One region of the Marinifilum sp. genome, then DNA from elsewhere that is predicted to be linked to it. Evidence: riboswitches for the same ligand, from Rfam matches in the RefSeq annotation. Region 1 holds a riboswitch; each other region holds the start of a gene.
What was found. Region 1 has a riboswitch for cobalamin ahead of ACO05S_RS06835 (TonB-dependent receptor). Riboswitches for the same ligand answer to the same signal wherever they lie in the genome.
Positions count from the first base shown of each region.

Region 2: linked by a shared signal. The riboswitch ahead of ACO05S_RS08770 (TonB-dependent receptor) and the one ahead of ACO05S_RS06835 (TonB-dependent receptor) in region 1 are both predicted to bind cobalamin.
Region 3: linked by a shared signal. The riboswitch ahead of ACO05S_RS04070 (TonB-dependent receptor) and the one ahead of ACO05S_RS06835 (TonB-dependent receptor) in region 1 are both predicted to bind cobalamin.

Region 1 covers NZ_OZ246019.1:1,726,498-1,730,794, forward strand. The annotation lists gene ACO05S_RS06835 (TonB-dependent receptor) at 1-1,670, opposite strand, end outside; cobalamin riboswitch at 1,782-1,998, opposite strand; gene ACO05S_RS06840 (hypothetical protein) at 2,657-3,157, opposite strand; gene ACO05S_RS06845 (hypothetical protein) at 3,327-3,749, opposite strand; gene ACO05S_RS06850 (hypothetical protein) at 3,833-3,997, opposite strand.
Region 2 covers NZ_OZ246019.1:2,183,832-2,188,128, forward strand. The annotation lists gene ACO05S_RS08765 (DUF5074 domain-containing protein) at 1-217, opposite strand, end outside; gene ACO05S_RS08770 (TonB-dependent receptor) at 214-2,229, opposite strand; cobalamin riboswitch at 2,573-2,782, opposite strand; gene ACO05S_RS08775 (KamA family radical SAM protein) at 3,615-4,297, opposite strand, start outside.
Region 3 covers NZ_OZ246019.1:1,056,862-1,061,158, reverse strand. The annotation lists gene ACO05S_RS04070 (TonB-dependent receptor) at 1-2,233, opposite strand, end outside; cobalamin riboswitch at 2,329-2,546, opposite strand; gene ACO05S_RS04065 (RNA methyltransferase) at 2,712-3,182, shown strand; gene pcaF (3-oxoadipyl-CoA thiolase) at 3,187-4,297, opposite strand, start outside.

The sequences.
Region 1 (4,297 bases):
TCATAGGCAATCAAGTCATCTACATTATTTATGTAACCCGTAATACTAGCAGTAAGGAAACTATTGTGAAATTCTACTCCCAATGAAGAAAATTGTGATTTTTGCGGATCCAAATCAGTATTTCCCAAAAATAAATTCCCTCGTTTTTCGTAAGCGTAATACAATTCTCTTAAAGTCGGAGCTTTAAAACCATATCCATAAGTTCCTCTAAAATTAAACTGATCTAACTTATACAGTAAGGATACTTTTGGAGTGAAGGCACTTCCGAATTCTTTGTGCTTAACTACTCTTGCACCAGCAACAATGTTTAGCTTATCAAAAAATGTCATTTCATCTTGAGCATATACAGATATAGTATGCGATTCCGCTCGGCCTTCCTTCAATCGGTTCGAAACCATTTTCTCTTCCAAATAGTCTTCCCCTATTGTTAATTTATTGTTTTTAGAAATCTCTTTCACGAATTTAAAACGCACATTGTTCATTCGCTGATCATTATTGATAGATTTATCACCAGGCATATAGTCCTTATACTCCTGATTGTATCTGTAATAATAACGGAATCTGTCATAGTTGTAATCAACAGACAAATAGTCTCTCTTATTCAATAGATATTTTGCACCAACTTCGAAAGTTTTGTCTGTAAAATGATAGCCATATTTTCCTACAGATTGTGGCCGATACATATCCTTCTCATAATATGAGTTCCCTGCATAAACCTCTAGTTTATCTGTAGCCCTAAAAGTTAAACATTGGCTGAATGTTTTATCCTTGTATTTATTCTGAGCTTTTGCCTCTGTTTCAACCAATTCGTCATCGTCAATTTCAAAAGGACTCAATTGCCATCCATCACTTCTTTTGTGATTAAAATTTCCATTCCATGAGAACTTACCCAGGTTAAGATCAACCGTATTGCTTTGTTGATAGGTTCGATATTCGCGAATACGGCTGGTGTTGGAAACATTTACCTTTTGCTTTGATTTTTCGGTAATGATGTTAACAACTCCCGCAATAGCATCCGATCCATAAAGCAAAGAGGACGCACCTTTTACCACTTCAATGCGCTCCACATCATCAGGATTAATTCTGTTTAAGTCATTATTTCCACCAACATCTCCATACATACGTTTGCCATCCACAAGCACAAGAATAAAATCATTTCCCAATCCGTTAATCGTCATAAATGAACCCATAGTTCCAGGATTAAAATCGAATGAAGGACTCACATTCATCATCAAATCATTAAAGTCTGAAGCTCCAATACTAGCAATGGTTTTCTTACTTATAAGTTCAGTTTGCACTGGTGCCGTTTTTAGATGGTGAGCCGTACCTGTTCCTGTAACTACAATTTCTCCCAACTGACTTTTAGATTCCTCCATTGCAAAGTTTAGTACATTAAGCCCTTCTTTAATGGTAATTTTGTGCTTTTGGCGACTAAATCCTGAAAAGGATACAACCAAATCGTAATCGCCCGGTTTAAGATTTTTAATTTTATACTCGCCTTTGTTATTGGTCGCTGTTCCCTTTGTAGTTCCAGAGAAATACACATTAGCACCTGGCATAGCTTGCTGGTTGTCTTTTTGGGTTACCACCCCTTTTAGTACTGCATTTTGTGCATTAACAATTCCTGCACTAACAAGTAGCATGATTGCTACAAAGTAAATCTTTTGCATCGTAAGATATTAAAACATTAATAACTTCACTTTGCAATCCTACTTACGACAAGAGATATTCAGAACAGTATACAATAAGTCCCAAACACAAACTTCTGTCCCGGAAGCAAAATGTTTAATTACATAATGGCAGGTCTTCTGACTTATCTTGGTTTTTAAGCCTTCCCAACAGGCATTTTCCTGTCAGTGGCTGTAGTATAAAAACCACGATTCCAAAAATAGGAACCAGACTTACAGCAGCGGGAACTGTTGCAGATTTTCACTGCATTCCCTTTTAATCCTTCATGCACAAGAAGGTGCATTTGGAACCATTATGCTGGCAAAAGTAGATATTATTTTTTTACATACAAGGCTGCTATGAAACAGGAAAGTTTAATGCAATAAAAAAGCCGTTTTCATTTCTGAAACGGCTTTCATCCTAAGTACCCGGGGCGGGACTTGAACCCTACCCTTTATATCGCTTATTTTCAATGTTTTTTAAGACCGATTTCTTGATGGTGTCGATTTTGTGTCTCTGAAACTATCTACTTATCTTAATTTACACTGTAAAGAAATAATGATAGGAGAGAGTCCACAATACATACAAAACACTATTTCCGCCTAGTGTTTTCTTTGATTTTTTCAATTGCTTGTATAAAAATATGTTTCTAACAGGGTAATCTAATTCTTGCTCAGAAACTTCGATTAATGTATTAAGCATTTTTGCTTCCAATATTTCTAAGGACAATTCTCTCTTAAGTCGATATAATCGCACCTCCAACCTATTTCAAAACTTGACAGTTTAAAACTACTTCATATTACATGATATGAAATCCAGTGAGGCTAGCCTCACTGGATAATAAAATTTACACCAAAATATATCACAATTATTTACAATTCGATCTAATTAAAGTCATCAAAAACAAATGCCGTACCTGATGCACTAGAACCTCTATAAAATTTCACTACTGGATTAGTAATAGTGAATGACTTATCACCATCCATATTTACATATCTATTTGCTGCATATAAGTGTACCCTATCTTTAGTGTTGTCCATCGCACTTTCACCTTTCTGTGGCTACTTACATTTACTGCAATTGGATTACTTAACCATTCTCCCGTTTTTGTAATAACAAAATCGACTGGGGTGTAGCCACCACTTCCACCTCCATCAGGAATCTCAGCAAATCTATCAAACTCTGCAACCATCCTTAAGGTTTCTCCTTCTTGTTCATACTTTGTAATCTTATCTTCTTCAGCAAGATACACATTATTATCAACTGCTAAAACCCCATTAGAATTAAATTTCTGAGCCACTACAGGGTCACTAATGATAAGTTCATATTCGTTATTACCTATAGGCTTTAATATATCCGAATATTGTTCTATAGCTTCTTGGTATTCAGTTTGTTTTGTTGAATCTACAGAGTATTCAACGATTTCCTGATAAGCATCCCACATTGTTTCAACCTTAGCATTAGCTTTAGTCTTTCCAGAAGGTATCATTACATCTATATTATTTTCAAATGTTATAAACTCAGACGCATTAATCTTGTTGATGTGATGTTCATTTTCAACAGTCTCAACATCTGTGTTGTTATCACATGATGCAAATGCAAAAACAGCAATAGCTGCAATGAAGTAAAATTTAGTTTTTCACATTTTATTAAATCATTTAAAAATTAATACCTACCCCTATTTTGGGTAATACTTTAAATTCATCAGCAAATTCAGTTTTGAACTCAAGTCCAACCATTAGTTTTAGGTTGCCACTAAACACTTTCTTTTTAGTAATATAAACCGGAAGTCGCATATATTCTTCATCCAAATCTGAATAAGAAAAACCTAATCCACACGATAAATCAACCCCCATAGACTCATCAAGGATATACTCTTTTCTTAAAAAAAATGAATATGTAGCATCTTTGATTTGTTCATTATCTGCTGCAATTCTTAACTCAGGGTAAATGCCTTTATTACTAAATATGGCCAATCCAAATTCATTCGAATTATAATAACTGACAGTTATTTTTTTTTCTTGAGCAGTAGTTGTTAGTGCTACAAAAGCAATTAAAAGTAATAATAATGTTCTTTTCATTTTAATAATTTAAATGATTAATATGTAATATTTTAATGATCTTAATATAAAAAATAAGGAGTTTAGAATAGTGCCTAATTTGATCAATATCCATAATATAATAATTGCGCATAACTATATATACATGTCCTAATACTCTGGCCATCATCAATAACAATAACATAATCTCTGTCATCTCCATCACCACCTTTTACTTTAGCTAATCCATCTTTACTAAGAATATCACCTGATTTTAATTTTGTTTTCAATTCTTTTAGTTTTTAATGTGTTATAAATTTGGTTTAATACACACAAAACTAGAAATCCAAAACCCTAATAGCAAATAAGTTTCAACTTCAAATCAATGAGAAATCTAATTACAAATACATCTTCTTTCTAATTAGAAATTATTACATTGTGCACCACAAAAGACTTATGTTGCATTTTTCACGTTGGGAAATAATTACTGATAGCTAAGAGTATTAAATGCACTCTTCTCTCTAATTACTTGGTTAGATTTTTGAATCATTACAATTAGAATTAACGGAACATATGAATAGAAAAGAAAC
Region 2 (4,297 bases), 460 kb from region 1:
ATTTTCCGGTTTCATAATCGAAGTAATCCAATGTTGCTTTATTGCTCCCCATATTTCCTTCGTTTAAGAGGAAAAAGCCTTTTATGGGACCAGACTCTTCGGGTGTAGTGATTTCAGTTTCGGTTGGGCTAATTATCTCTTCGTCCTTTCGGCAGGATGCAAGAAATACTGCCACCATTAGCAACAAAATAGAAAATTTTGTATAGGCTTTTCTCATAAGATAAGATTGAATTTAAGTTTGACATTGGTTCCTGGCATTGGATAACACTGAACCACCTCATATTGTTGGTCTAGTAAATTGTTTACTTCTCCGGTTAATCGTAAAGAATATTTACTGAATTGGATCTCTTTAGAAATGGACAGATCATGAGTGTACCATGGCTGAGCATAATTTTCTTTTATATTTGCAACAGCTTCATATCTTTCACCTGTATAGATGAAGCTATAGTTTAGCCCCCAACCTTTATGACTAATGTTAGAAACTACCGATCCACTGTGCCAAGGGATGTAAGGAATTTGCCCACCGTACCACTCACTGCTTCTATCTGTAAAGTCTTGTGCTTTTTGATAGGTATAATTTAATAGTGTATTTATAGAAACATCTCTGAACTTGAACATTGTAGAAATAGAAGCATCAATGCCCCTAATTTCAACTTCTCCCAGATTAATCATTGTCCATCTAAATTGATTTGAGGTGGGCATGGCAATGATTTTATCTTCTACCTCGTTGTAGTAGGCATCTACTTTAAGTTTAATGCTTTTTATCAATCCTGATTCGAATAACTTATGATAGGTTGCTCCAATGTTATACTGTGTGGTAAATTCCGGATTCAGATTTTTATTCCCGATAAAAGTGTAGTACAAATCATTAAATGTGGGCAATCTGAAAACTCGTTTGTAAAAAGCTCGAATATGAAAATTGTTTTCAGAGAAAGGTTGATAGGAGAATACTAGCGTTGGAGTAAATTCACTCATGTTTTTCGCTTTTCCCCCCTCAACTTTTGTTGAATTTATAACCCTTGTATGTAGTAAACTTCCTTGAACTTTTAATCTTGTAAAACAGATAGAACTGGCCAGAGCATTCAAGTAGGTATATCTTTCAGGGTAGACAAAATTGATTAAATCGGCATCAAGGGTATTGTATTGTATATCGCTTGCCAGAGAAACACTCCACAAATCATTTACACTGTAGAGTTGAGCAGCAGAGAAATATGCTTCTTGTTGTTTGTAGTGATTATTCACATACATGGTAGAAACATCTAATCTGGGATCTGACAAATAGTGCATATAGTCATAAGCATATTTGGCATTCAACAATAGGCTGTAATTGGTTGTCAGCTTTTTCTTAAAGGATCCCTGAATAAAAAAATTATTGTCCCACTGTCTGTCCTGATGTCTGAATTTACCAGGTTCTTCTCTGACGGAAGCACCTGGATATCCGCGTTCTGAATCATATAGATACAGTTTTGTTTTCCAGTTTCCACTCTTAATTTTACCGAATAAACTTCCTTCAACACGTATCATTTTAACATCGCCGTTTTTTCTGGTTTCAGTGGTTTTGTATCCATCTTTTTTTGCATAGGTAAATTTGTATTTTCCGGATGTATACATATATTCAGTGTTGAAAGAACAGCTTATTTTATCATTGAGTTTGTGTTCCCACAACACACTCGGGTTATACAAGTCAAAAGATCCGGTTTTGAATCCTACGTTTAGATGATTTGTTTTCGAATCCTTAAAGATCGGAGTCTTGGTTCTTAAGAATAAAGCACTTGCTGAAGCATAGTTTTTCGCAGGCTGGAAAAGAGCACTTTTCTGTCCATTGTAAATGGAGATTGCTTCCATATTATCTAAAGAGAACCTGCCAAGATCGACAATGCCATTTTGAGCATTCCCAATTTGAATGCCATCATAAAAAACACCAACATGATGACTTCCCATACTCCTAACATTAACGGTTTTCAATCCACCAATACCACCATAGTCCTTTATTTGAATACCGGAAAAATATCTGATAGCATCTGCAACAGAGTGAGCATTAAGACTTTTAAGCTTCTTGCCTGATAAAACTTGAACAGGAATAATTTCATTCTGAACTTTGTCTCGGACAACATTAACTTCATGAAGATTGTATACTTTGCTTGTATCTACTTTCGTTTGCGAAGTGGCTGTATGACTGAGCTTAAGAATAAAGATTGCAATCAAACTAATTTTTAGGAATTTGTTCATGGTTTTATTTAAAAGAGATAGAGCGAATCTTTAGTTTAACGATTAGGCTTGTGTTGTTTAAGCCTTTAGGAATGAGGTTGTTTGCTTCATTTTTAGAATGATATGTTTGAATACATGTTCTGCCTATTATCGATAGATGAACTGTAGGAAAGGATTTTAGCATTAATCCTATGCTTGAATTGCTTGCTTGTTTTGTATACATGCCTGTTCTTTACAAATCATAATCATCTTAAATAAATTATAGATTTTACAGATAACAGTCATGTTTTCTAACGCATGTATGAAAAGCCAGTGAAAACCTGATATTATAGTTGATTATCGTCCATATCCCCGTAGACTGCAAAATCTATTGTCAACAAAGGCAGGTCTTCTGACTTATTCCATACTTAAAAGCCTTCCCGGTTGAATTAACCAGTGGCGTAGGATATTAAGTAATTTTTCCCTAAGGAATGGAACTTACAGCAGCGGGAACTGTTGCCGAATCTCACGGCATTCCCTTTTAATTTTACACTTTTAGCGGTAAAAGTGAAAAACCTTTGTGGTGGCAAAAGTATTTATTATTAAATCAAATCCAAAGGAAATTTATCAAATATCTGTGGGTATTGTTTTATAACATCAGACTAAAAATTCTGATACCAGTTTCATTTTTAGAATCATACCCTGACATTTACAGCTTGGTGACAGTCAGAGCATGACTTGGGGGATGGTTCTTCTTTTTGTGTTTGATGCTCTCACTGGAGTGAGGGTATCAATGGTTTACTGCGGGGAACCAGGTTTCGAAGATGTAAGACAGAATGCAGGTGGTGTTTTCGAGTCATATCCTGACATTTACAGCTTGGTGATAGTCAGAGCATAACTTGGGGCATGGTGTTTTTTTGTGGTTGATATTTCCTGGAGATTGGCGCGGTTAGCAGGTGGTGTTTTCGAGTCATACCCTGACATTAACAGCTTGGTGATAGTCATAGCATGACTAGTGGGATGGTTCTTCTTTTTGTGGTTGATGCTCTCACTGGAGTGAGGGTATCAATGGTTTACTGCGGGGAACCAGGTTTCGAAGATGTAAGATAGAAAGTAGGTTGTGTTTTCGAGTCATAGCCTGACATTTACAGCTTGGTAATAGTCAGAGCATGACTTGTGGGATGGTTCTTCTTTTTGTGGTTGATGCTCTCACTGGAGTGAGGGTATCAATGGTTTACTGCCGGGAACCAGGTTTCGAAGATGTAAGACAGAAAGCAGGTTGTGTTTTTCGAGTCATAGCCTGACATTTACCGCTTGATGACAGTCAGAGCATGACTTGTGGGATGGTAATAATTGATATTGAATTCAAAAAAAAGACCCATCAGAAACTGACAGGTCTAGAACTTGAAATATAATATCTTGATGGTTTAAGCCTCTTCGTAGAAAAATTTATCAGCGAAAGCTGGTTTCAAATCATCTAACCAAAGTGCTTTAGGATCATATTTTGCAAAGAATGGACGTCCAACCCAGTCGGAGTTTCTTCCTTGAATAAAGTTCAAAACATAAACCTTTTCTCCGTTGATTTCGCTGATACCGGAAACCTGAACTTTTCCGGGGTTGGCCGACATACTTGGTCCGCGAACTGTACGACAAACACCACTAACTTGAGAGTAGGCTCTACGGAATATATTCCAAGCCTCTTCCAAAGTAACGGCAAAGTATTCTTGAGCACCTGTTTCACGAGCAATAAACATGTAGTAAGGAATCATTCCCCAGTCTACCTGTTTTCTCCACATGCGAGCCCACATGTCGGCATCAAAGTTCAAGTGTTTCATTAATGGAGATTGAGTACGAATTACCGCACCTGTAGCTCGAATATTTTTCACAGCTTGCTCTACAGCTTGGCTGCTCATTTCGTTGATATGATTAAAGTGTGCCATTACAGAAAGGTTCAATCCATTATCATGAATCTTTTTGAACACATCCAACAATTGCCCGGCATCATCATCGCTGGTGTAACGATATGGCCAGTAAGCTAATGTTTTTGTACCAATTCTGATTGTTTTAAGATTTGGAATGTCAGCAGCAATAATCGCATCGATATATTGTT
Region 3 (4,297 bases), 670 kb from region 1:
TAAAGAGCGTTCTTCCTGGATTTAATGTGCCGTAATGAGAGCCATATGGCCTGTTATCTGTATAGTTGAACAAGTTGTCGATACCAGCCGTGATTCTTATTTTATAGTTTCTCCACTGCCTGAAACTAAAGTTTGATGTTAGTTTCCAAAGTTGATAGGCGTCAGCGTAACTACGCTCAAGGTCTTCTTCCAAATAGAATCGGTTAGATTTATAAACACCAGATAAGTTGATATTCAACTTCTTCTTCTTCCATCTCTCAGTCCATGAAAGTTTCCAGGTAGCACTGTGTTCCGAAATACCATTTAATCTAATGTCCTGTGTTAGATTTCTGGCATACACATAGCTGTAGCTTCCATTAAAAATGAGTTGCGAAAATATTGGGTAGCTAAAGTGCCAATCTGCACCAAAAGTTCTTGCATCATCAATATTGTAGCGCTTTTTGCTTTCTTCAATTCCTCTTCGCGAGTGATCGTAGGTTGTGGGAATAATTTTGTAATCGATTTTGTCGTATAGGCGATTCAGGTATACACTTAAGCCAGTTTTAAACTTATTTGCACTAAATTCACTGGATAAAGCTAAATAATGTGATTTTTGAGCTTTTAGATCCTCGTTTCCAAGGTACAATCGATACATGCCCATGCGATTACTTTCATAGTAATAGTATAATTCTCTTAGAGTAGGGCTCTTGTAACCATTTGAGTATGTAAACCTGTGAGTGAAATTAGCCTCTTTATACATCATGGTTAATTTGGGAGTTAGTGCAAAACCTGATTTATCATGATAAATACTTCTAATGCCCACAACCAAATCAAACTTTTTGCTAAGTTTCATCTCATCCTGAGTATACAATGAGTAAGTGTAGGAGTTTACATTAGGTGTGCTTAGTCGGTATTTGGCTTCGAGGTATTCGCCTTTAACTTCGCTTCCAAAAATCAATTTGTGCCTGTCGTTTAGCCCTAAAACCCCTTTACATTGTAAAATCACATTCACCTCATCCGAATTTTTGAATCGATCGCCCGGATAGTAGGTTTTCTTAATCACATCTGAATCCGTAATATAGGTTTCGTTGTATTTGTATGGATATTCGGTATAATACAAATAGTTATCTGCATCAATACTGAAACTTAGGTAATCATTCTTATTAAGTTTGTACTTGCCTCCAAGTGATACAGCCCTGTCGTTGTAGTAATAGTTGTGCATTTGCGCCCTGAATGGAAAGTACAGTGTTTTTTCGTACCAGGACAAATCCATATTTAAACTCAATTTTTGATTTACCTCGTACTCTAAAAGCTGGCTAATGGTATATGCTTTACTTTTGTTTACTGGTTTGTAGAAGGTATGAACCAAAAAAGGCAAATCATGATTAGATTCCCATTTGTTGTTATACTTCATTGAATTCAGCTGATATCCTGCCTTCTGTTTGTAATTAAAAGTGGTTTTCCCCGATAGTTTTCCTTTGCTAAAACCAAAGCTGTTTAGTTGTTTAAATTCTCCATAAGCACCCAGTCTGGAACTAGAGTTCACGCTTGTTTTGCCTTTTAATTTTTTGGTGATGATATTGATTACACCAGCAATGGCATCTGATCCATACAGTGTAGATGAGGCACCCTTAACAACTTCGATTTGCTCAATATCGTCTGAGTTAATTCGACTCAAATCGGTATAACCACCAACACCACCAGTAAGTCTTTTTCCGTTTACAAGAACTAGAACATAGTCTCTTCCCAAACCATTTATCTTGATATTAGAACCCATAGAGCTTCTGGTATAATCTATTGAGGAAGAAATGCCAGAAATGATCTCTTCAATATTTCTTCCCGAAAGATCTGTAATATCAGATTTGGTAATTATTTCGGTTTGTACAGGGGTATTATCAATTTTGTGATGAGTTCCCGTTCCTGTTACAACCACAGGTGCTATGCAAAATGATTTTGGTTGAAGTGCAATATTAAAGCTATAAGGATCAGTATCTAATGTGATCGTTTGACTGAATTTTTCGTAACCCAAAACCGAAACAGAAAGAATATATGATCCTTTTTTAAGTTCATCAAATCTATATAAACCGCCATTATTAGTAGTTGTGGTAACATTTAAACCATCCAAATAAAGGTAGGCAAAATCAATACCTTCATTGGTTTTGTTATTGTACACCTTGCCACTAAGGCTAATTTTTTGTGAGAATGCGGAAAAACATACTATCTGCATTAACATCATGCAAAAAAACTTATGCATAGTAAAAATTTACTAATGCATTCCTGGAACAAATGAGGTAAATGTATTCTGAAAATAAAACCAACCATCATTAACTTCTTTTCCCGGAAGCAATAATTAAACAATAACTGTTGGCAGGTTTCCTGACTTTCCCTATTCTTAACTCCTTCCCATCCCCAAATATCGGGACAGTGGATAATGACTGTTAAGAAAAAATTAATGCCTAAGCATTAATGGGATTTACAGTAGCGGGTACTGTTCCGGAATTACACCGGATTCCCTTTTAACCCAATTTGCTGATTGCAAATCGAGCACCAAAAGCGTTGCAAATGTATTATTTTTTATTGATAAGAAAAATAGAACTGGAGTCAATACTTGTGTTAAGGAGCATTTTTTTGTTGAAAGCGTGCTGAGACAAAATAGATGTTCGATTCTGTATTTCTCTCATGAACTATTCCCCGATAAACTTCTATATTTACTGCCGCAAATCAGAATACAAATGATAGATACATTAGAACAAGGATTTTTTGGTATTGGTATACAGAACGGAAAAACACCCGAGAACTTAGGTGTGTTGTGGCGTTCAGCCCAGAATATGGGCGCTAGCTTTATATTTACTGTTGGTAAACGCTATGCAAAGCAAGCCTGTGATACACATAAAGCAACGGGAGCTATGCCATATTTCCATTACGATAATTTCGATGATTTTTATGCTCATCTGCCTAAAGGAGCTGTTTTGGTGGGAGTGGAGCTTGATGATAAGGCTGTAGAATTGGAAGAATTCAAGCATCCACGTCGTTGTGTGTATCTTTTAGGAGCCGAAGACAATGGCTTAACCAAAACTGCAATCGAAAAATCGCATCACCTGGTAAAGTTTGATACTCGTTTAAGTATAAATGTATCTGCAGCAGGTAGCATCATCATGTACGATAGAAATCTAAAAACTAAGCTTGGCAAGACTTTATATTGATTTTCTAGACTTTTTCTAGTACAATAGCAATTCCCTGTCCAACTCCAATACACATGGTGCAAAGTGCATATTTAGCATCGGAGTTGATGAGCTGATAATAAGCCGATGTAGTGATGCGGGCTCCACTCATTCCAAGCGGATGACCTAAGGCAATAGCGCCTCCCAAAGGATTAATACGAGGATCATCATCAGCAAGACCCAGTTCACGAGTACAACCAAGCGATTGGGCAGCAAATGCTTCATTTAGTTCAATAATGTCCATATCATCAAGTTGGAGTCCCGTTAGTTTAAGCACTTTTTGTGTGGCGCTTACTGGTCCCATACCCATAATTCGAGGCAGAACACCAGCAGTGGCCATGCCCAATATCTTCACTTTAGGAGTTAGTTTGTACCTTTTTACAGCTTCTTCGGAAGCCAATAAAATTGCTGCAGCACCATCATTTACTCCCGAAGCATTTCCTGCTGTTATACTTCCATTTGGTCCTGAAATGGATTTTAAACTGGCCAGTTTCTCCAATGAGGAAAGTCGGGGATGCTCGTCGGTAGAGAAGAGGATTGGTTCGGCTTTTCGCTGTGGTATTTCAACTGGAACAATCTCGTGAGCCAAACTTCCATTTTCCTGAGCTATTTGAGCTTTCTCCTGACTCCATCGGGCAAATTTGTCTTGATCCTCACGACTGATATTAAAATCATCTGCAATATTTTGTGCCGTTTGAATCATTCCTTCGGTACCATACAATTGGTCAAGCTTTTTATTCACAAATCGCCAACCGATTGTTGTATCTTCCAGTTTTTGAGTACGACCAAAAGCTGTTTCGGCTTTTCCCATCACAAAAGGAGCTCTTGACATGCTTTCTACACCTCCGGCAATCATAACATGCGCTTCTCCTGCTTTTATGGCTCTTGCAGCACTTCCAATAGCATCCATTCCCGATCCGCACAAACGATTAATGGTGACTGCCGAAACTATTTCAGGAAAACCAGCCAAAAGAGTAGCCATACGAGCTACATTTCGGTTGTCTTCACCCGCCTGATTGGCACAGCCCATTAAAACATCATCAATGGCGTTCCAATCCATATCGGGATTTCTGTCCATTAAGGCTTTTAAAGGAATT